DNA from 3 places in the Priestia sp. SRI_019 genome. Region 3 is predicted to be linked to each of the others. Evidence: predicted binding sites of a transcription regulator. Region 3 holds the regulator's gene; each other region holds the start of a gene.
What was found. Region 3 encodes LexA, which represses DNA repair genes until DNA is damaged. Its sites were predicted from a motif close to CGAACATATGTTCG; they were not measured.
Positions count from the first base shown of each region.

Region 1 (8,194 bases), on a different contig from region 3:
ATGATTGCGTCCAGGGTTAAATTTGCTGCCTCGTTCTATGCAATAATGTCTATTAGTTTTTGGGGAATTTCCTTTGTCTCTACCAAAGCGGTTTTAGATAAACTAGATCCATACACACTCCTTGTTCTTCGTTTTGGAATTGGGGCACTTTTTTTATTGGTATTATTAGTGCTCAAACGCTATCCATTAAACATTCCACTTAAGTATATTCCTCACTTAATTGTGTTAGGGCTCCTTGGAGTGTTTATTCATCAGGTTATTCAGGCAACAGCACTTCTCACAATAAATGCTTCGGCAGCCGGATGGATCATTTCGTTTTCTCCTGTATTTACAGTCATTCTCTCCGTATTTTTTTTGCATGAAAAGATGACGTTATTAAAAGCATCGGGGATTATTGTAGCTATTATTGGCGTTCTGCTGGTGACCACTTCTAGCAATCAGCATTCCCTTCAGCTTCCGGTTAATATCGGTTACCTGTTAATGGTTTTAAGTACATTAAACTGGGCAATCTATTCTGTCCTATTAAAAAAGCTGGATATCCAACTTCCCTCTCTTGTTGTTACGTTTTATATGTGTTTAATAGGATTTACTCTAACAACTCCCTTTCTTGTAAGAAATAAAGGATGGGAGATCATGCCTTTTTTAACGAGCGTGGAGTGGGCTCATTTACTATTTCTCGGTGTATTCGTTTCAGGTGTTGCCTATTGGTACTGGGCAAAGGCTTTAGAGGTTTTAGAGGCGTCACAGGTATCTGTGTTTCTTTATTTAGAACCAGTAGCGACGCTTATAACAGCTGTTTTACTGTTACGAGAAAAGATTATTCCCGTCAGCATATTAGGAGGAGTCATAATTATAGTGGGAGTAATTGTAGCTAATGGAAGACTACTAACTTTTTTAAGGTACTTGCCATGGAGAAACAAAAAATTGTAGCTATGCAGAAAACCTAAAAATTTGTGCTACTGATAAGGAGGTAATGCGTGTATGAGCTTAATTGAACAGGTAAAGCATATTTTAGATAACTTGGACTCCCCTACCAAATTGGAACTAAGAGAGGCTCTTTTGGCTTTAGATATAAACTTTAATGATTTAAAACCACTATTGCAGTCAGCAAAAGACAAGCCATACTATAGAAAGCTTCTCTATCAAAATGATGAAGTAGAATTACTTGTTATGAATTGGTCAGCAATAGAGTGTGCTCCTCACGATCACGGTCATTCGCATGGATGGATTCAAGTAGTAAATGGTACAACTATAAATACGGTTTACGAAGTTAAAGAAAACCAAATGCCAGAAGAACTGTTTTCTCAGCATCAGGGAAAAGGTAAGCTTTTTTTTGCTCCCAAGAAAGGTGTGCACAAGATGAAGAGTGCTGAAGGCGCGGGTCTAGTTACTCTTCATCTCTACTCTCCCCCAATCAAGGAGATGATGGTTTACGATTTCAAAATATGCGCTGCTTGCATTGTATCCGATGATTGTGGCGCGTGGTGGCCAGATCATCTTCGTCAAAAGGTAAGAGAGATTCAATTAAAGAAGACAGAATGATGTTTGTTAACCCTTGGGATATTTCTCATACAGAAACAAAATAACTGCTTAGTCGAGTTAAAGGACGTGCATCACGAGGTTTTCTTGCTTACAGTTAGCTGTCTTAGCAAGAAAACTCCGCTAAACATCATTAATTCTATGCTAAATAAAAAAGACAGAAAGAGTCTACTTCTTCCTGTCTTTTTAGTCAATTAATCATTAACAACATGAGTTGTTTGCAGATGACTTTTCATTCACTCCAACGCTATCCTCAGTCGTATGAATCTTACTATCAGATTTCGTATAAAAGAATTCCCATTCGTTTCCGTCCGGATCTGTTACCCAAAACTTATCTTGCACAGCATAGCAGCAAGTTGTATCCATTTCTTCACGGGCAAAGAAGCCCTCTTTTTCTAATCGTGATTTGTGGGAATGGATTTCTTCAGGAGTTTCTACTTGGAAGCCGAAATGATTCACTTGATTACCCTTTACTTCGTCTCGTACGTTTAAAGTGAAATTTAATCTTGGCTCATCTACTAAGAATTTAGCGTAATCTACTTTCGTTTTCACAGGTTGAACGCCAAATACTTTTTGATAAAACTCCATGGACGCCTCTAGATTCGTGACATTAATTCCTACGTGAACATATTTCATTTATACTTCCTCCTTCGCATTATAAACAATATTATTTTAAGAGCATGAGCCGCTTTTACTTGTATCTTTTCTAAACAAGCAGCAAAGCTCCTCAGATAACAGGTGATTTACCTCTTTATCATTTAAATCATAATAGCTCCATGTCCCTTTCGTTTCTTTTGTGATAAGGTTTGCTTCTAATAAAATCTTTAAATGATAGGAAAGTTTAGATTGAGACATTCCAAAGCATTCAGTTAGATCACATACGCATGTCTGTCCTAGCTGGCAGAGCTCATACATAATTTCTAATCTCTTTTGATCAGCAAGGGCTTTGAATTTTTGTTCGTACTGTTTAAATGGGTGCTTTCCTTCCTTAACTGTTTCCATTGTCATTCTCCTTCATCAACTTTTTTTGATTTAAAGTTCGAAGTTTTCGGCAGCTTTTTTAAAGTTACGATATGTAGTTTCCCCTCTTAGCATAGGATCTTGATGAAAAAAACGCTGAAAGATTAGGTTTTGTGCTTCCTTATGGTCCATCCCTTGGGTGTTCATAACTAAATGAAAATAGGCTCGAAAGTACGTAACAGATAAGTTGCCAGAGTTATTGACTCTCACTGCGTTCACCCTCACTTTTATAAATCAATTTTTTTGATGTATTCATCATATCTGGAAAATTTAGATAAATCAAGGTATTAATCAATTTTTTTTGATTAATTTTAGCGTATATTTTTATTGAATATATAATAAAATAGTTATATAATTATATACGAAAACAAGGAGGTGAGTTAGATTGGACGGACAAACGCAAATAGAAATGGAAAAAGCAGCACAGATACTGAAGCTGCTTGGCGATAAAACAAGGTTATCTATGATGAAACTGCTCCAAAATAACGAATGCTGTGTTTGTGAGCTAGTTGAAATCTATAAGGCAAGTCAACCGGCTATTAGTCAACATTTACGTAAATTGAGAGACATCGAACTTGTAAAGGAAAGACGAAAAGGACATTGGATCTTCTATTCATTAAATAAAGAAAACAGCTATTATCAGTTTGTCCTTAATGTACTTGAATCTTTACCAAGCGAAGATGAACGATTAAAAGAATTAGAAAAGCAAGGATTACGTATTAATTGTTGCTAATAGTAGGAGGTTTGTAAAGTGGTATCAGTTATAGTAGCCTCCCTCATTTTCTTAGTGACATTGATTTTTGTCATTTGGCAGCCAAAGAACTTGTCTATTGGCTGGGCAGCATGTGGAGGCGCAGTACTAGCTCTTTTAGCAGGTGTGGTTGATTTCCATGACGTGCTAAACGTAACTCAAATTGTATGGAATGCAACATTAACGTTTATTGCAGTTATTATTATTTCCTTAATTTTAGATGAAATTGGATTTTTTGAGTGGGCAGCTTTACATATGGCACGAGCTGCGGGAGGCAATGGCATTCGCATGTTTGTGTATGTATCCCTACTTGGAGCTGTAGTAGCCGCATTATTCGCAAATGATGGAGCAGCCTTAATTCTAACACCTATTGTACTTGCCATGGTACGGGCACTGAAATTTGAAGATAAAATGGTCTTTCCTTTTATTATCGCCAGTGGATTCATTGCAGATACAACGTCGTTGCCTCTTGTAGTAAGTAACTTGGTCAACATTGTATCAGCTGATTTCTTTGGTATTCGCTTTTCTGAATTTGCATCACGTATGATTGTGCCAGATCTGTTCTCACTTTCGGCAAGTATTGTTGTCTTATATTTGTACTTTCGTAAAAGCATCCCTAAGAAATACAACTTAGATGACTTACAGAAACCGGCTGAGGCTATTAAAGATGAAAAAATGTTCCGTTTATCAGGAATCGTTTTATTCATTTTAGTTCTTGGTTACTTTATTGGTGAGTTTTTCGATGTTCCCGTTTCAATTATTGCAGGAATTATTGCCATTTTATTCTTAGGAATAGCGAGAAAGAGTCCTGCTGTTCACACTAAAAAAGTGTTAGCAGGAGCTCCATGGGCAATTGTTTTCTTTTCCATTGGTATGTATGTGGTTGTCTACGGATTACGTAATGTAGGGCTAACTGAAGTATTAGCAAGCCTTATTCAAACAGCGGCTGACCATGGATTGTTTGCAGCAACTATTGGCATGGGATTCATTGCAGCCATTCTTTCATCGATCATGAACAACATGCCAACCGTAATGATTGATGCTTTGGCCATTGATGCAACTTCTGCAACAGGTACAATTAAAGAAGCCTTGATTTATGCAAATGTCATTGGTTCGGACTTAGGACCAAAAATTACACCTATTGGCTCTCTAGCCACTCTCTTATGGCTCCACGTTCTTTCGACAAAAGGAGTTAAGATTTCTTGGGGAACCTATTTTAAAACAGGTATCATCTTAACCATCCCAACATTGTTTATTACGCTTGTTGGTTTATATATTTGGTTATCAATTATTTCTTAACACATTATAAAGGAGATTTTACACATGTCTAAAAAAACACTTTATTTCTTATGTACAGGTAACTCTTGCCGTAGCCAAATGGCTGAAGGATGGGCAAAAAAACATCTCAATAATGATGAATGGGATGTACGCAGTGCAGGATTAGAAGCTCATGGATTAAATCCCAATGCTGTAAAAGCAATGAAAGAAGCTGGTGTTGATATTTCAAATCAAACATCTGATGTCATTGATCCTGAAATTTTAAATAATGCGGATTTGGTCGTTACATTATGTGGCCATGCAGCAGATCACTGCCCAGTAACGCCTCCCCATGTGAAGCGTGAACACTGGGGATTTGATGACCCAGCAAAAGCTGAAGGAACAGAAGAAGAAAAATGGGCGTTTTTCCAGCGTGTACGTGATGAAATCGCTGAACGTATTCAGCGTTTTGCTGAAACAGGTAAATAATTAATCAAGAAGCAGTCTATTTGTATAGACTGCTTTATTTCTTCCTGAAATCTGTTTTATAGTAACTAGGAATATGAGGAATACGTCATTAGTCTAATCAGATTGGTAGATTCATGTACATAAAAATTTAAAAATGGTTCTTATTTAATTTAACTTATATGAAAGCATAAACTTACTTTTTATAAATATAAGATATTCTTTTAGCTAGTTTGTAGAAAAACTTTCACCTTTACAATTAGATGCATTTATTGTATGATTACACAACAGGAACATTTGTTCGATACTAAGGGTTTAGAGATGAATAAAGGAACACCAGAACAAACTAAGACAGTTAAACACAAAATTTTCTCGCACGGAGCAAAAACATTTGAGCCAACTCTTATTCTTTATCGAAATACCTTGGCGTTTATTGTAAACGTAATAACAATCGGAGGTTTCAAATTATGAATGATAAAAAAGCAGCACTAGATATGGCTCTAAAACAAATTGAAAAACAATTCGGTACAGGATCAATTATTAAAATGGGAGAAGGCACACATACAAAAGTTGAGGCATCTAGCTCAGGCTCATTAGCTTTAGATATAGCTCTTGGAATTAATGGTTATCCCAAAGGAAGAATTATGGAAGTTTACGGGCCGGAAAGTTCAGGTAAAACAACCGTTTCCTTACACGCAATTGCAGAAGTACAAAAAAATGGAGGTCGAGCTGCCTTTATTGATGCTGAACACGCACTTGATCCAGTTTATGCAAGAAAACTAGGCGTAGATATTGATGAGTTACTGTTATCTCAACCAGATACTGGTGAACAGGCACTTGAAATTGCTGAAGCATTAGTTAGAAGTGGTGCTGTAGATATTATTGTTGTTGACTCAGTAGCAGCATTAGTTCCGCAAAAAGAAATTGAAGGAGAAATGGGAGATTCTCACGTAGGTTTACAAGCTCGTTTGATGTCTCAAGCTCTTCGTAAACTATCTGGAGCAATCAATAAGTCTAAAACCATTGCCATCTTCATCAACCAAATCAGGGAGAAAGTAGGCGTTATGTTTGGAAATCCAGAAACAACGCCAGGTGGAAGAGCACTAAAATTCTATTCTTCCGTTCGTCTTGAGGTTCGCCGCGCTGAACAACTTAAACTAGGAAATGACATAGTTGGTAATAAAACAAGAATTAAAGTAGTCAAAAATAAAATGGCACCTCCTTTCCGCATTGCTGAAGTAGATATTATGTATGGAGAAGGTATCTCAAAAGAAGGAGAAATCTTAGATATCGGTTCTGAAGTAGACATTGTTCAAAAGTCTGGATCTTGGTTTTCATATAATGAGGAGCGTTTAGGACAAGGACGAGAAAACGCTAAGATTTTCTTAAAAGAAAACCCTGAAATTAGAGAAGAAATTAGAAAAAGAATTATTGATTTCAAATATAGTGATAATGTTAATAACAATAACAATAACAATAACAATAACAATAACGATAGCGAAAAAGAAAACCAATAAAAGTATAAAACACCTTTGCCACGGCTTGAACTGCCCCCCATTATTAGATAAAAAAACTCTAATGATTGGGGGGTTTTTATGTCAAGACTATTGATTTGCAACTAAGTAAAGAATATCTTATCGAAAACATCCCCATTTAGAGTCAGCGCTTCACTAAAACCTAAGGTCAGGTTTTCAAGTAGGTTTCGCGATATTTCAATGTTTTGTAATGAACGCGGAGCTTTGGATCCATAAAAAGCTATTGTATGAGCGTTTCCATTTTTATGTGCAGCCTTAATACCGAAAATATGATTATTAATAATTCGAAGGTTCTTTCCACTTCCCTCTACTAAAATACCACATGGTGTATTTTGTTCCTTAGAAGTAGAAAAATGACCTATATTCAAACCTTGAATTGTTATGTAGCTCTTATTTTTTAAAACTACAGCAATTTTTACATTTAAAACGGAAAGTGCTAAAGTAATGCTAGAATGTGGAGGTTTGAGAAATGAATAAGGAACTTAAGTTACGTCCTTTGGAAAGAGAAGATTTAAAATTTGTCCATGAACTCAATAATGATGCAAATATTATGTCTTATTGGTTTGAAGAGCCTTATGAAGCTTTTGTAGAGCTACAGGATTTATATGATAAACATATTCACGATCAAGGTGAGCGTCGTTTCATACTTGAAAAGGACGGGGATATGCTTGGATTAGTGGAATTAGTCGAAATTGATTATATTCATCGTAGAGCAGAGTTTCAAATTATCATTGACCCTACGTATCAAGGTCATGGTTACGCCATGGTTGCCACAAATCTAGCAATGAATTATGCCTTCTCGGTATTGAATATGCATAAACTTTACTTAATTGTAGACAAAGAAAATGAAAAAGCAATTCATATCTATAAGAAGGTTGGTTTTTCTATTGAAGGCGAGTTAAAAGATGAATTTTTTGTTGATGGAAGCTATCATAACGCTATAAGAATGTGTATGTTTCAAAAAGAATATTTACAAACAAAAAATAAAAACTAAGGTTGAACTAGTATAAGAGTGCTGGTCACTAAAAAAGTAATAAGTAATAAGTAATAAGTAACAAGAAGCACCTGCTATCAAAATAGTAGGTGCTTTTTAATAGTAGATAAGATATACAATCTTAATTACCATAATTAGAGCTGTCGGCATCCTTAAAAAATAAGGACTTTGAATTATAATTTAAAGCCCCTATTTTTAATAAGAAGATACATAATACCATTTTTTATGTACTTTTTTTATTTGTTTAAAGTCCCCGTTAAAATCGCTTTTTGAAGGCTTATTATCGTTTAGGTTATATACAAATCCCGAAAAGTTGTCTAGCATCCCACGATATGTAAAGAAACGAATTAATTTAGCTTTTCCTTTTGTTTCGACTGCGATGTCGCCTCCCGCCTTTAAACACTTGAGTATACTCTTTAGGTCATTGAATAAGTGACGGACTATCAGATACATTAGGTTTAATAACACCATTTTCTATTTTAGTTGCAACCTCTTCCCTCTTATCTTGATGGATTCTAAAGTTGAGATCTAAGTTGACTTGATTGAAATGTATTTTCTAATTTATTCGATTGAAAAAGTTGAGATAGCTCATTCAACATGATAACGAACTATTATTTAATGGATTTAGTTGCA
Region 1 covers NZ_JBYCZN010000002.1:990,507-998,700, forward strand. The annotation lists gene AC2YJL_RS15290 (DMT family transporter) at 1-930, shown strand; gene AC2YJL_RS15295 (cysteine dioxygenase) at 982-1,542, shown strand; gene AC2YJL_RS15300 (ArsI/CadI family heavy metal resistance metalloenzyme) at 1,741-2,175, opposite strand; gene AC2YJL_RS15305 (ArsR/SmtB family transcription factor) at 2,212-2,541, opposite strand; gene AC2YJL_RS15310 (ArsR/SmtB family transcription factor) at 2,969-3,292, shown strand; gene AC2YJL_RS15315 (arsenic transporter) at 3,311-4,609, shown strand; gene arsC (arsenate reductase (thioredoxin)) at 4,634-5,056, shown strand; gene recA (recombinase RecA) at 5,500-6,549, shown strand; gene speG (spermidine N1-acetyltransferase) at 7,037-7,561, shown strand; gene AC2YJL_RS15335 (class I SAM-dependent methyltransferase) at 8,173-8,194, opposite strand, start outside.
Region 1: the regulator LexA is predicted to act here: its motif matches at 5,323-5,336, upstream of recA (recombinase RecA).

Region 2 (8,194 bases), on a different contig from region 3:
ATAGCGTATAAAGCATTCAGAGAACTCGATATGACTTTATCATCGAAAGCCCTACTACCTAATCTAAAGCCACTATCTTTTAGAGTAGTTATAGTTTCTTCTACATTCTCTAATAGCTTAATAATGTAGTCTATTCGTTCATTAACCTTAACATTTTGAGCTGATATCCATTGATTTCTTAATTCAAATAGATAATGTTTAAAAGCTTCTCCTTCTTTCCAAGGGACATTAGCAGGATTCTCACTTTTTAAAAGGTTACTACAGTAATCGCAGTGGGGACCAAAGTACTCACTTAACCCTCGTCTATAAGCTAAAGATAATTGTGGTATTTTAAATTCGCTAAATGTATTTGCATCATAATACCATATACCTTTTCTTTTAATATCTTCGTTTTCATCATCATCAAAGAAAATTTCTGGGTCAAAGGATCTTACATTTCTAAAATTCCCACTAGCAATAGACGTAACACCAGCTGCTCCATAAATTAAACATTGCTGATTAGAATAACCTAAAAGAACCTTTTTACCTGATAAGTTTAGACTAATGAAAGCATCTAATAAGGAATATAAGTACTCCTCATCATCAATTAAATAATCTTTTGGAGACTTTAAAACTATATAATAGCCTTCAACATCATACAGTGTACACCTACTTATGAGTTCGTCAAAACTTTCCTTATTTTTCACAAAGTCCGGACCTAATGGCAAAGTTAGGTACTTATTAAAGCCGTGTCCACTTTCTAAAGCACCTTCTATAAGGTATTCCTGTATATTGAACCAATCATCAGTGGGAGAGTTTGTGAAAATATTCGGAATAATCAACTCATCTACATTTAGATTTTGTATCTGATAATCTAATACATTTTTGCAAAATTGTTTTGCATATGTACTATTAAAATCTACTGTTGAATATTCTAATTCTTTAAAATAAGGAAATTTTAATATTTTCTCCATGTTAGTCCTTGGTACATAAAATTGCGGATCAAACAGTATTTTTACATTTTTCTTTTTTAATTGGTGGGCATGCTTCTCCAAATTTTCTATTTTTGTATTTTTTTGTAGAGATCTAGGTGATAATATAACCCCTAGGTTATTGACCTTATCAGCAAATTCTTTGTTAATTCCCATCATTCCATATCCTTGTTGTAAATAAAAAGACATTTTAGTACCTCTCTTCTGCTAAGATTTCTTTAATCTGAAATACTGAAGCAGGTCTTCTGTGTACAGCTTTTTCTAAGCATTTACTAATTATCTCATCAAAATTTTCTTTACCAGTCTTTAATTTAGGAACCTTTAAATTGAGGGTATTTAAAATTATCTCTTCGCGACTATTTACTCCATTGGTAAAAGGGTTATAACCTTTTACCATTTCATACATTATAATCCCCCAAGCAAATAAATCTGTTCTATTACAAATTATCTTCTTTTGATTTTTAATCTGTTCAGGTGCTGCATATCCAACAGTCATTGGTCCAAAAAACGCTAAATCTGCAGTTAAAGATTCCTTGGATAAATCCCTAGCTATACCAAAATCAAGTAATACTATACTATCTTCTGTCACGATAATATTTTCAGGCTTTATATCCCGGTGAACTAAATGACTTTCATGCACTTTTTCTAGAGATTTTAAGATAGCAATCCCTATATTAATTACCTGATTCACGGCAATATTTGTGTTTTCGTTCATATAAGACCTTAAAGTTTGACCTTGGATAAGTTGTTCAATTACATAAATATAATTTGTTTTTTCAAACGTGATAAAGTCGTATCCGAATATTTTAGGGTAATCTTCACCTTCTAAATTAGCAGTTATCTCTAACTCCCTTATTGCTCTTTTTGCTGTACTATCGGAATGTAATTCAATTAATTTTAAAACAACCTTTCCATGCTCACGATGAACCCCACTAAATACCTCTTTCTGACCTCCACTCCCAAAGCTATCGATATCCTCAATTTCTGTAAAATTACCTTTACAAAACTCTAAAAGTTTTTCCATTCATATATCCCCTTTAATTAGCTTCTCATTTAGTTCCCATAGTAAGGGAGTGTTTATTATTTTTTTTTCTAATGGTTTTAGTAAGTTTTTTATTTTGTTTTTCTCTATAATCGACATTCCGATTCCTATTTCTTTACATTTTTCCATACACTTATTTAATACACTGGGGGAGAGTTCAGGTAACAAAATAGATGATTCATTTGTAAACCAGAGATGTCTTTCTGCTTGTTCAATAACATATTTCCAATTAGCTAATTTTGCTTCATATACTTGAATATTTTTAATAACTAATAGCTCTTTAGCAGGTTTTGATTTTACTAAATTTCCTTTTAAATCCACTAAATTCATCGAATTCATTTGAAGGAGAATATTTTTTATCTCCTTTTCATTTAATGAGAAAAATTGTTGTAGCTTACCAATAGATACCCAACCTTTCTTAAATAAAAAAGACAAGATATAACTATGTTTCCTCGTAAAAGTAATATCGTACATATTACTTTTACGCTCACCATATTTCCATTGATTATATTGTATTATTACAATATCGGGCCTACCAAAATTAGTTTCAAGCTCTGTTATAATTCTGGTTTTACTACTATTTGATTTTGTTTTAAGAAAATATTGTACTAAATCTGCCTCACTGTTAAAGTTCATATTTTATACCTTTATACCTTTATACCTTTATACCTAGAAAATGTTAATAATATTTTACACTTTTTCCACTGAAAATGTAAGAAACTAGTTATAATTTCTCGTTATTCAATTTATTCTTGAAAAGAATCCCATCAGATAGTAATAATCGGGAAAAATTTATAATAATTCATTGATTAAAGAATGGAATTATACTAACTGAAACTCATTGAAGTATTTAAATTAAAGACCAAAATGAGGTTAAATGAAATAATTGATGTTCGCTTTATCTAAAGCTAAGGCTAAGGTGAAAACGAGTCTGTATTATATTGTTCTGTTTAGATATAAGTATATTTTACTTTAGGACAATTTTATCGTTAAAATTAGGAATGCGGAATTTGATTAAAACAAAAGTTTAATCGAAATATTAATATAACAGAGGTGTTATTATCAATGAATGATTGTCAACAGATTTTCTGTAGTAATTGTAAGGAATATAGAGTGGTTTTTGAAGTGCTTGAAGAATGGCAGATATATAATGTTCCTGAAACGGTAAGAGGATATGAATATAATAGCCTCAAAGAATGTCCAGAATGTGGTAATTCTATTATGCTTGGTACATATGTAATAGAAGACATTGAATTATTTACATGTTCAATTGGTGAATTAATAGCCGAGAAAATTAGTGAAACAGAGATTGGAGAATGCCAGTATTGTAATGAAAACATTATCCTATATACTCAAAAGCATGGAGATCCTTCTGATTTAGAAAATGTTCGCACATTAGTGGAAGGTCACGGATTTCCAACTGACATTTCAAGTGAAATATATTTAAATATCTACTGTTCTAATTGTGGAAATGAATTAGAAAGTGATGATCCTTACGTCACTGCTGAAGAAGTAGAAAACTGGTATTCTAATGATGTTGAAATCGTGATTAATACCTTTAGTGGAACAACTGAACATGAAGGAAAAGATTTCATGAATTATCTCTTAAAAAATCCAATGTTAGGTATGAACCATGAATTAGGTCAGAAGATTTTCTTCCAAATAAAAAGTGGAAATATACCTAATTTAATAACAATAGAGGCTGGAAATAGGTTTCTTCGTGGAAGAACTAGAAAAGATAATGAACGAATGGCAAACTATATTCCAGAGGAATTGTGGAATCCACCTGAAGGAATACCATCGCAAGGGCGATATAACCCTCCAGGCATATCTTCTCTCTATATGGCAAGTAGCATGGATGTTGTATGTAATGAACTTGGCTTTATATACAATGAAGGTAAGTCGATAGATTTTGCAGAATTTTTATTGTTAGAGGACATGAGAGTATGGGATGTCAGAGATTTGGATATTGAAATATTTAGTTCAATGCCTTCTTTAAATCAAGGACTTAAACTCTCATACGAGTATATATTCCCCAATTTTATAGCCCAATGTTTAATGGCGAATAACTACAATGGTATTATTTATAACAGTACACGCGGAGATGGATACAATTTTTGTTTATTCAACTTTAAACGAGATAAAGATGTAGTAGTTGAAAGAGTCATTCCCTATAACTCTATAGAGAATGAACTAAAGAAAATGGATAAATACCCCAATAAAATCATTGATGAAGAGGTTGATACGGATTTACCCTTTTAATATTTCTATCAACCCTTTATAAATTCTCTACATAAAACAAGGGAACTTAAATTGATTTATAACTAAGGAAAAAACCTAAGGATAGTAAGGGATAACTTCTTGCAAATAAAGAGAAATCCGAACTATGTGGCTCTTTTTACTATTGAATCCTACTACTTTTCCATACCAATCTACATCTTTTCTTAGCCTGTTTCTAAATAGAGTTTGAGGAGTATATATGATAATAAGAAAAACAATAATAGAAAGGCCCAATTCTATTTTAGCAATAAAGAACAGCCATCTCAGGCGAGGCATTAAATTATTTTCACATTGTGAAGGTAGATAAAAGGCAGCTGAATAATAATATTTAGCTGCCTTTTTCGGAAGAATATACAACTGAAATTACACTTTATCCTCATATATTACTAATTTTACATGAAATATGTATTATTCTGTAATCTCCAAACTTTTTAATTTCTCTTGAAAAGTCACTTTTCTTCAATTTTATTTTCTTGTTAGTACCATCTCTCAATGCAAGAATCCTCAAATGAATTATATAACAAGTTCTTCTTTCTAAAAAATTTCAATTATTTATAAAATCTTTTTAATTTTAAAAAACTGTCTTCATCTCTAATTATACAGGGGGAAAAGGAGATGTTTGCAGATTCCTCTTAAGATTTTAACAAAAAGAGGTGATCTTATGGATTTATTTTTACTTAGTTCCTTGATTAGTGTTACTAGTAATGCTCTTTATCATGTGATTTGAAGTTATTTTCTTATTAAAAAAGAAAGACAAATCATAAAAGTAAAAGGATAATTTTTATTTTAGTTCCGATAGGATAGCAATAATCGGGAAAAGATTCCATTGAATAAAGAACGTTTGTTCGTATATAATAAAGAACAAACGTTCTTTATTGAGGAGTTATTCCAATGGATTATGGGCAGCTACCAAACAGAGTCATTATTTGTATTGATATGAAAGCATTCTATGCTTCCGTTTCTTCTGTCATAAGGGGGTTAAATCCGTTGAAAACAAGGCTTGCTGTTGTAGGAGATATCAAACGGTCGGGATCGGTTGTGTTAGCTGCCACACCTTTATTAAAGAAAGAAGGGATCAAAACAGGAAGTCGCCTCTTTGAAATTCCTAAAAGGAAAGATATCCATGTGGTGAATCCATCCATGGAGAGATACATCAAGGCTTCGAACTATATTTCTAGTTTGGTGTTACAGTATGTGGCTCCTGAAGACTTTCATGCGTATAGTATTGATGAGTTGTTTATTGATGCGACTGCTTCTTTGCATTTATTTGCTGAAACACCAGAGGAGCTAGCTCATCGAATACGTAATGAGATCTATCGCAAAACAAGACTGACAGCTACCGCAGGAATCGGTCCGAATCTCTTACTGGCGAAGGTGAGCTTAGATCATGAAGCAAAGCATAGCCCAACAGGGGTTGCGTATTGGCGATATGAGGATATTCCCTTTAAGTTGTGGTCGATTCATCCAATGAAGGATTTCTGGGGGATCTCGTCAGCTACCGAAAGACGCTTAAACCGTTTAGGCATCTATACCATAAAAGAGCTCGCTCTTTCTTCTAAAGAGATGTTACAAAAAGAATTTGGCATCTTGGGGGAAGAGTTGCACCAACACGCGAATGGCATTGATTTTAGCCGCATTTCTGATGTGTACATTCCTAGCTCTAGGTCCTTCGGAAAGAGTCAGATTCTCTTTCGAGATTATACAAGCCGAAAAGAAGTGGAATTATTACTATTGGAGCTATTGGACGATGTTTGCTTTCGTTTACGCATGCATCAAGTGGTGTCTCAAACAATCCATTTATCGATTGGCTACAGCAAACAAACAGGTGGAGGCTTCTCCAGACAAAAGAAAATGGGGCGGGCTTCCAACTTAAGCCAAGATATCTTTCCGTATTGTTTAACCATTTTACATACATATGATTCTGGAATGCCGATTCGCTCCATTGGCATTTCCTTATCCAACACCAGCATTCAAGAAGAGGAGCAAATGAGCTTATTTGAGGACATTGATCAGCGTGAAAGAGCCTATGCTCTTGCGAAAACAATTGATGAGATTCGGATGCGTTATGGAAAGAATAGTTTGCTGCGAGCTTCAAGTCACCTCGAGCATTCAACCGTTCGTTATCGAAATGGCTTACTTGGAGGCCACAAAGCGTAAGGAGGACAAAAACATGGAACCTAGAGGAATGAAGAAATGGCGCCCTTTTGCTACGTTGCCAGAACAATACATAGGATTACAGGAGATTATAGATAAGCAAGTAGAAGTAACGCAACCTGTTTTAACAGAAGAGCAAATGGAACAGATGAATTTCACCTTAATTGAAGCCTTACATACAAATAAAAAAGTGTACCTTACCTATTATAAGAGAGGACAATGCATAACAGAGACAGGGTCCATTCAGTTTGTTGATTCTCTCGGAGGTTTATTTGTTTTCATCGATGATGTATTTGAGTTAAAGAACAAAATGAGGTTAAGCGAGCTCATCGATGTTAGCTTAGCTTAGTTCCTGAAGAAATCGTGTATACGAAGCATTTATTTTGGTGGAGGGACGTTTATGTACAATTTTAGAATATATACGTTACGTGACGGTTCGAAGAGAATTATTAAACTAAAAGAAGGAGAATCCTTTAAACAGGAGCTTCAAAGAGCCGGTATTCAAGAAACGCAAATTTTCCAGATGCAACTAGTGGAAAAAACAACGTAATTTCAACATAGCTCATATTAAAGATTGCTTATGTCCCGAATATATAAATATACTAAATTCAAGTTAATTCAATAAGTTAAACTTATGCGTTTTAATAAATAACATAACATTTTCTTTTCGTTAGAGAGGTGGTAAATTAAAGAAAAGGAAGGGGAATTATAATGAGACTTTTTGATTCACATTTTCATATTATTGATTTCAATTTTCCAATTAACGAGAATCAAGGGTATTTGCCTCCTAGTTATGTTGTAGAAGATTATAAAACTGGAACTGCGAATTTGGATGTACTCGGTGGAGCCATAGTATCGGGTTCCTTTCAAGGATTTGACCAAGAATATTTAGTAAACGCACTTAAACAAATGGGTCCAACATTTTGTGGGGTAACTCAATTACCTTTTACCGTAACGGACGAAGAAATTATACATTTACATCGACATGGAGTCAAAGCATTACGTTTCAATATAAAGCGTGGTGGTTCAGAAGATTTATCAAAGCTCGATTACTTTGCAAGAAGAGTTTATGATTTAGTAGGGTGGCATAGTGAGCTTTATATTGATTCAAAAGAGCTACCTGAAATTGCATCAACCATTGAAAAGTTACCTGCTATTTCAATTGACCATTTAGGGTTATCAGAAGAAGGATTACCACATTTATTAAAACTAGTCGATAAAGGCATACGTGTGAAAGCAACAGGCTTTGGACGTGTGGAACTAAATGTTGAGAACGCTTTAAAATACATATATGAGGCAAACCCTGATGCTCTTATGTTTGGAACAGATTTGCCATCTACAAGAGCGAAAAGACCTTTTGAGTATAAAGATATTGAATTGATCCAAGAGTTGTTTGACCAACAGGCTGCTGATAAAATTCTATATACGAATGCTTTTAACTGGTATTTCAAGTAATTGTCCTTTTATATTTTTTTAGCTAACCCTTTATCCATGGTCCCTATTATAGGGCAAAGTTATAAACTATTCGTCCATTAAGGAGGAGAATTTATTGGAAAAAGGAATTAACTTTAGAATAGCTGCGGAACAAGATTTGGATAGAATTGTTGAAATGCTTAGTGATGATGAGTTGGGAAAGACGAGTGAGCGTTATGAACAACCACTACCAGAAAGTTATATAGCAGCATTTCAAGCTATCACATCTGATCCTAATAACGAGTTAGTAGTGGCTTATCAAGGAAATGAAGTA
Region 2 covers NZ_JBYCZN010000008.1:80,244-88,437, reverse strand. The annotation lists gene AC2YJL_RS25350 (hypothetical protein) at 1-1,160, opposite strand, end outside; gene AC2YJL_RS25345 (serine/threonine-protein kinase) at 1,162-1,995, opposite strand; gene AC2YJL_RS25340 (hypothetical protein) at 1,996-2,649, opposite strand; gene AC2YJL_RS25335 (RES family NAD+ phosphorylase) at 3,079-4,275, shown strand; gene AC2YJL_RS25330 (Y-family DNA polymerase) at 5,185-6,450, shown strand; gene AC2YJL_RS25325 (YolD-like family protein) at 6,464-6,796, shown strand; gene AC2YJL_RS25320 (hypothetical protein) at 6,848-6,997, shown strand; gene AC2YJL_RS25315 (amidohydrolase family protein) at 7,159-7,902, shown strand; gene AC2YJL_RS25310 (GNAT family N-acetyltransferase) at 7,997-8,194, shown strand, end outside.
Region 2: the regulator LexA is predicted to act here: its motif matches at 5,128-5,141, upstream of AC2YJL_RS25330 (Y-family DNA polymerase).

Region 3 (8,194 bases):
TTCAGAGCCTGTTGCAAGTATTAATGCATCCGCTTGGTCTTTACCAGCTTTAGATACAACATATGCACCTTTAGACACGCCTTCGTATGCATTTTCTTTTGTACCTTCAAGCGTTGGCAAGTTTTGACGAGTCAATACAAGCGCCGTTGGGCGGTCAGTTGACTCTAATGCTAAGCGCCATGCAGCAGCTGTTTCATTTGCATCTGCAGGACGAACCACTGAAAGACCTGGCATTGCACGAAGTGATGGCAATTGTTCAATTGGCTCATGTGTTGGGCCGTCTTCTCCAACTGCGATACTGTCATGTGTGAATACATATGTTACAGGAAGCTTCATTAAAGCTGCTAAGCGAATTGCTGGGCGAAGATAATCAGAGAATACAAAGAATGTTCCTCCGAATACTTTTACACCGCCGTGTAGAGCCATACCGTTTAATGCAGCTCCCATTGCAAATTCACGTACACCGAACCAGATATTACGTCCGCTGTAATCAGCTGCAGTGAAGTCTTCTGAACCTTTAATCATTGTTTTATTTGAGCCAGCTAAGTCAGCTGAACCGCCGAAGAATTGAGGTACAGCTTGTGCTACTGCGTTTAATACTTCTCCAGAAGAAGCACGGCTAGCTAAGCTTGAACCCGTTTCGTATGCTGGAAGCGTTTCTTCCCAGCCTTCCGGTAACTTTCCTTCTACTGCTAGTTCAAATTGACGACCTAGTTCAGGATATTTTTCTTTATACTGTGCAAATACATCGTTCCATTCGTTTTCTTTCTTTTGGCCATCTTCAGCAATTGTAGCTTTGAAGTGAGCATACACTTCTTCTGGCACATAGAAATCTTCTTCAAATGTCCATGCATAAGCTTCTTTTGTTAATTTTGTTTCATCGGAACCTAATGGAGAACCGTGCACGCCAGAAGTACCCGCGTGGTTTGGGGAACCAAATCCGATTGTTGTTTTTACTTCAATTAGCGTTGGGCGTGTTAAATCGCCTTTTGCTTCTTCAATTGCGTTTGCAATCGCTGTCAAGTCATTGCCGTCTTCAACGCGGATTACTTGCCATCCGTAAGCTTTGAAACGATCTTCTACGTTCTCAGAGAACGAGCGATCTAAATCTCCGTCTAAAGAAATATCATTTGAATCGTATAAAACAACTAAACGTCCTAATTTTAAGTGTGCCGCTAATGAAGCTGCTTCAGCAGATACACCTTCCATTAAGTCTCCGTCACCACAAATACCATACGTAAAGTGGTCTACAATTTCTAAACCTTCTTTGTTGTATGTTTCAGCTAAATGACGTTCTGCCATTGCTTTACCAACAGCCATTGCAATACCTTGTCCTAGTGGACCAGTTGTTGCATCAACACCTGCTGTATGACCGAACTCTGGATGACCTGGTGTTTTACTTCCCCATTGACGGAAGTTTTTAAGGTCTTCAATTGATAAGTCATATCCAGCTAAATGAAGCAAGCTGTATAATAGTGCCGATCCATGTCCTGCTGATAATACAAAGCGGTCACGGTTGAACCAGTTTGGATTCTTTGGATTGATGTTCATGAATTTTGTCCACAATGTATATGCCATTGGAGCAGCTCCCATTGGCATACCTGGGTGACCTGAATTTGCTTTTTCAATCGCATCGATTGATAAAGTACGAATTGTTGCAATCGAAAGATCTTCAATACGTTGTGTCATACTCTTCATTCCTTTCAAAACTATGTACATATGTTATCATACTAATGATTTGCTTATTTGTACAATACTTGAACCAAAAAAATTTCCACTTTTACAGTTTTTGTGCCCCTTATTAAAAATATACAAAAAACTAGAGGGAACACTCCCTCTAGTTTTACTAGAACGTCTTAGTGAAGACGCTTCTTTTTACTCTCTTTTAACTTCTTAGGCGTAACATCTTTACCTTCTTCGTCCACAACTTTAATCGTATGAAGGTGATTTGTCATAGATTGTCGGAAAACTTTTAAATATTCCTGACGTAGCTCTTGCTGTTCTTTCGCTTCAGATTCTGTCAGCCCTTCAGCCTTTGCCTTTTTTGAAAGAGCATTAATACGAGCAAGTTTATCTTTTGATAGCATATAAAACCTATCTCCTTATAATCAATAATTAAAATTACCGAACCGCTCCGGCAACATGTAGTCATCTTACTAAATCTCTTTCGTTTTATCAAGAGATTGAGCACTCTCTTGGTACTCTTGATAGCGGCGATGTACCGTCGCTTTTGAAATATTATAACCAAAACCTTTTAGCGTAACTGAAATTTCAGCAAAGGTTAAGCCGTTATGACGAAGGCGGACAATTTCTTCAATCGGCGCTTCTTTTTTTTCTCTTCCCGAGTTAACTCCTTGATTTTTTAAATTTTTCTGCGGACGATAACCGTTTTCTACGGCTCTTTTCATTCCTCTTTTAATTTTAGCATTATGTAATTTCCGCTGATGCTCTTCCACTAAGCTAATAATATCTAACACCATTGAATCAGATTCTGAAAGCTGAAGCTGACCTTGATGACTAATCGTATAGATGGTAGCATTTTCTTTATGAAAAGCATGAAGCAGCGCAATTCGGGCATTTCCTCTGCCTAATCGTGTTTCGTCTTGAATGAGCAGCACGGATATTTTCTCTTCTTTCATTGTATGAAGAACATCCAAAATACCCTCTCTGTCTACATCATATCCGCTTGCTTTTTCCATCACGACTTTTTTCACCTCTAGATGATGAAGATTAGCAAGCTTTTTTAATTCTTCTTGCTGGCGCTGTAAAGATGTTTCTTGGGTTTTTTTATCCGTACTGACACGGCAATAAATAATGGCGTCCACTTTTATCACGACCTTTTCGGCTTCTAACAATATTCAGGAACGGCCGTTACACACTACTGTTCAATTGCCACTTGATTATGTAACTCATTTTTTAAAACAGGAATATATAATTTATCTCCAGGAGATAAAGACTGGGCAGTATCTGAGTTTAAATCATTAACGTCTTCAACCCATTTGACAAATTCATTGGTGGTCAAATGATGGTGATTATGATACTTGTTGGACAAGTCCCAAAGCGTATCTCCTTTTGTAATAGTAACCGTTGAATATTTGTCTAAATCTACTTTATCCGCTCCTAAAACCAGCGTCAATACATATGTAAGTGCAGCGATAACTGCAAAAAAAATAGCGTAATGTTTCATAGAATGTAAGAATTGTTGCATATTATGATCCCCCTATCAGAATATATGTTCTTATTTTATTGAGAACATTTGTTTCTGTCAATGGAATTCTTCGAACTTATGTTTGTATATTGACACACCACGTGGTATAATTCACCTAAAGAATAGCTAAAATCGAGGTGAAAAATATGAAGCTATCAAAACGTCAACAAGACATACTAGATTTTATTAAGCACGAAGTAAAATTAAAAGGCTATCCGCCTTCTGTTCGCGAGATTGGGGAAGCGGTAGGATTAGCCTCTAGCTCCACTGTACACGGGCATTTAGCTCGTTTAGAAAGCAAAGGGTTAATTCGCAGAGATCCAACAAAACCAAGAGCAATCGAAGTTCTTCAGCTAGATGAAGTAAACATCCCTAAAAGCAATGTCATTAATGTTCCTGTCATCGGTAAAGTAACAGCGGGTCTTCCTATAACAGCCGTTGAAAATGTGGAAGAATATTTCCCTCTTCCAGATAAATTCGTTTCTCCAGATGATCATGTATTTATGCTTGAAATTATGGGAGAAAGTATGATTGAAGCTGGTATTCTAGATGGCGATATGGTAATCGTACGTCAGCAGCAAACAGCTAATAATGGAGATATTGTGGTCGCTATGACCGAGGACAACGAAGCAACGGTAAAACGTTTCTTTAAAGAAGAAAATTTCGTTCGTTTACAGCCTGAAAATTCAACGATGGCGCCTATTATTCTTCGCCACGTAACGATTTTAGGAAAAGTAACTGGTGTATATCGCACGATTCACTAATCAGACACTGTATGTAAAACCAACTAATCATGATGTTAGTTGGTTTTTTTTACGTTTGTTTTCTAAAAAAATTGGCATATTATAAATGATACGTTGAATCACCGCAGGCAGGTAGAACGGTTTTTGTAAAGCTTGTTTCACCTTTTACTTTCTATCTGCATTTCCGCGACTCTTACAAGGAAATACAACCGACCATAAGAAGGATGTAGTTTATGACCAATACACCAAGGAAAACAGAACCATTTCAAACCATTGTACCTACCAAAGCAATGAACATGTTTCTTTTTCCTTTTTCCTTTGATCGAAAAAATAAAGAGCAGCTTGTTCATGCACTGAAAGAAAATTTGTTCGATTTTTTTTCCATTCAAAACAAACATTTAGAAAAAGAATACTACGGAGAACAGTATTACGTATCTCATGATAGCCTGGATCAATATTTTCTTCCTTACATTGAATGTATTCTATTCCCTGACTCGTGCGAAAAAGAAGGGCTGCTTCGATTTTCAAAAAAAATAGACCATACCATTACGTTACACACTTCCTCCACCACCGTGTCTAGCAACGTGCTGTCTGTGGATGTTTTTTTATGTCCTTTTGAAATTGGCGTCATGACCATTCGCACTGAGATGAGCCATAATCATTACACCTATGATGATATTTTAGAATTCATGAATCATTTTCGTGTATTAGAACCGAAGCTTGCTGAAGAGCACGGATCCACCATTACCTATGAACATCATCGCTATAGCAAAGTGCAAGATTATATTTTTTCACAGCTTGCGCCATTTTTGAACGAACACATCAAGAAAGAAGCCACGCGTGAACAGCACGTTGGGAGCCTTCCTTATTTTATCGATGAACGGATGTTTGTGTTAAGTTATGTAACGGTAAATCAAGAGCAAGAAATTAATTCCACAACTTTATTTCGTACTGGGCAGCTAAATAGCTATACGCCTGACGGGAAAGCGTTTATTTCTGCACACAATCATGAGTATATTAAAACGTATAATACTAAACACGTGTATGAAAGGTGGGCTCCTGAAACCTATTACGTCATAACAGACCATGTGTTTTCATGTATTTCTAAATCGACAGACTCTAAAACGGATCAGCTTTTGATGAATCATCTATTTGGCCAGCATTACTATAATTTATTTTTACATTTTTTCTATAAAATCGTGTTGCTAAAACTATCTTATGAGTATTCTCAGCTCACGTTTCATAAAAATTCAGAGGGCATTGAACGACTAATCCGCTCTATTACCGTATTTTCAGGTAAATATTTATTTTTAGAAATTAGCTCGCGCACAGAAGGTCAAGAGTTTTCTGAGCTTTTTAAAAAAATCTTTCACATCAATTCTCTTTATCAAGAAGTCAAAGAAACCCTTGGCACTTTGTACCAAAATCAAGAGAAAATCGCAGCCAAACGTCACAATTACTTATTATTAATTTTAACGATTTATACGGTTCTTTCCGGTATTTACGGAATGAATTTAGTTATTAGCAAACTAAAGGGAAACATCAATTGGGATAGCATGAAGCAGTTTTCTATCTTTGAATATATCGCTTTAATAGTAGCTCTATCAGGAATTCTGATCAGCATTAGTCTCGGAGTGAGTTCCCTATGGAATTTATTAAAAGATCGGTTTAAAACATAAAAGCTGTTCGCATCAGAAAACACATGATAAAAAAGAAGAGATTGAGACATAACTAAATCAAGCGAATCTATAGGAGAACAAATGGAATAAATAAGCTAGTAGGGATTGCTTGTTACACCGCAGTTGATTTCCGTGCAAGACTTCGCTTTCCGCGGGAGTCTTCGTCTTGCCCTCCAATCAACTGCTGGAAGGAACTAAACAAATGAAACTACGTTCACCATAACGAACCACTAATCAAACATGGTGATTAATGGTTCGTTTTTCACTTCGACTAAAATCCTTTTTTCTCAACCTCTTTTATCTATTACTAAATCACTGCCTACTCCGCTTACCCTTTTATCAAACGTTATGCCGCTGTTGTAATTTCAGAACAGTCTAATATTATACTCTATAAGAAAAATATATACAAAATAATAAAATATGGTATCATAGGGTAGGAATTTTGTACCTTATCTTTGAAATAATTTGCAGGAGGTAATATGCTTAACTCATTTTTATCCAAAAGCCTGATCTTTTTATGTGTCATTATTCTCACGTGGTCTCTATGGGGCAGTTATAATGCGATGACAAATTCATTGGAATTAAAGGGCTTGGCTTTAAGTAATTCATTTATTATTGAAGGAATATTTATCACTTTCCTTGTCATTTTTCTAATAGCTATTGCAAGTAGATACATGAACAAAACTGTTTTTTTTATTTCACTGATCGTTTTGACCTTAGGTATTCGACTAGCATGGATGCTTTCTGTTCAAACGCCTGTAAAATCTGACTTTCTTGTCATGTTAGATGCCGCGCGTAATATCGCAAAAGGAAATTATGACTTTAACCAAAGCGTTTATTTTACTACATGGGTATATCAGCTAGGCTTTTCATTCTATGAATCTGTTATTATTCGCTGTTTTGGAGATAATATTTTTATATTAAAATTGTTAAATATTTTTTATTCCACTGGCACCGTTATTTTTATTTATTTAATTGGCGCAAAAGTATTTAATGAACTTGCTGGGAGAATGGCAGCTTTTCTATATGCGTTCTACATTCCGAACATTCTCTATAGCTCAGTGTTAACTAACCAGCATTTAGCTACTTTTTTATTTTATACAGCTTTTTACCTTATTATAAAAAGATATGCTCATAACAAGTTTAGCTGGCTTTATATTGGCCTTCTATTGTCGTTAGGAAATTTAATGCGCCCTCTAGGACCCATTATTATCGTCGCTGTTTTCATTTATTTCATCTTGCAAATTCTTCAACCTTACATTAAAACGAAGAATGCTGCTGAGTTAAAAGCTCGTCGAAAGAAAATAGGAAAAAACCTCGTAGGCATACTGGCTACTTTTTTTATTGCAAATGCGCTGATCAACTATTCTTTTGTAGCCAGCGGTATTTCTAAATATCCTTTAAGTAACAGAGATCCTTTATGGAAGTTCGTCATTGGCTTTAATTATGAAACAAGCGGTTCTTATTCTTCAGAGGATGCTAGTCGTTTTATGGGTATGCCAATTGGAGAAAAACGAGCTGAAGCAGAAAAAGAGGTAATTAAAGAACGGGTAGCAGATAAAGAGCAGCTTTTAGATCTCTTTCACATTAAATTCCTAAATATGTGGGGCGGAACGGATGCATCTACATTTTGGAGCATTTCATTAACTCCTCAAGAAGATGTACCTTTTAATAAAGAGAAATTAATTAGTGCTGCTCAAAGTTATGAAAGAATCATTTATGTTTCAACTACTATTCTTTCCATTATTGTCCTTATATGTTTATTCCTGAGGAAGCAGGATAAATATCCGTATACACTGTTTTTATTACTAATCATAGGATACGTTCTTATTCACTTGCTTATTGAAATTCAAACTCGCTATCGATTCTTTATTTTTCCAAGCTTTATGCTGCTCGAAGGATTTGGTATTTCAGTGATTCTATCCTATTTAATAGTACGATTTACTAAAAATGAACCCAAGACAAAATGTGAAGAGATAAATTAAATAGAAGGGATTATACAACCGTGATAAAATTCCTGAAATTCGGATTTGTAGGGATAATGAATACCCTGCTCACTATTATCAGTTACTTAGCACTCATTCATTTTGATATGAATTATATATTGGCTAACGTGCTATCTTATTTCATTGGCGTCATAAACAGCTACTATTGGAACAAATCGTGGGTGTTTCAAGCAACTGTACATAAATGGATGTTAGCTCAATTTTTCATCGTAAACCTTATTACTTTAGCAATTAATACAAGCTGCTTATTCCTTCTTGTACACTATACACCTGCTAATCCAATAATTGGACAACTGTTGTCTACTTGTATAGGAATGTTTATCAATTTTTTCCTTAATAAAATATGGACGTTTAAGCACACAAACCATCACTCGCTAGGAGGTAAAGCATGAGAGAACTAATTTCAATTGTGGTACCTATGTATTTTGAAGAAGAAGTAGCTAATGAATGCTACAATCGCTTGCTTTCCGTCATGCATAAAAATCATATTAACTATGAATTCATTTTCGTCAATGACGGCAGCACCGACCGAACAATTGAAATCTTGAAAGACGTAGC
Region 3 covers NZ_JBYCZN010000001.1:801,861-810,054, reverse strand. The annotation lists gene tkt (transketolase) at 1-1,689, opposite strand, end outside; gene AC2YJL_RS04115 (DUF896 domain-containing protein) at 1,857-2,087, opposite strand; gene AC2YJL_RS04110 (YneB family resolvase-like protein) at 2,157-2,825, opposite strand; gene yneA (cell division suppressor protein YneA) at 2,879-3,208, opposite strand; gene lexA (transcriptional repressor LexA) at 3,355-3,972, shown strand; gene AC2YJL_RS04095 (magnesium transporter CorA family protein) at 4,185-5,630, shown strand; gene AC2YJL_RS04090 (glycosyltransferase family 39 protein) at 6,110-7,615, shown strand; gene AC2YJL_RS04085 (GtrA family protein) at 7,636-8,028, shown strand; gene AC2YJL_RS04080 (glycosyltransferase family 2 protein) at 8,025-8,194, shown strand, end outside.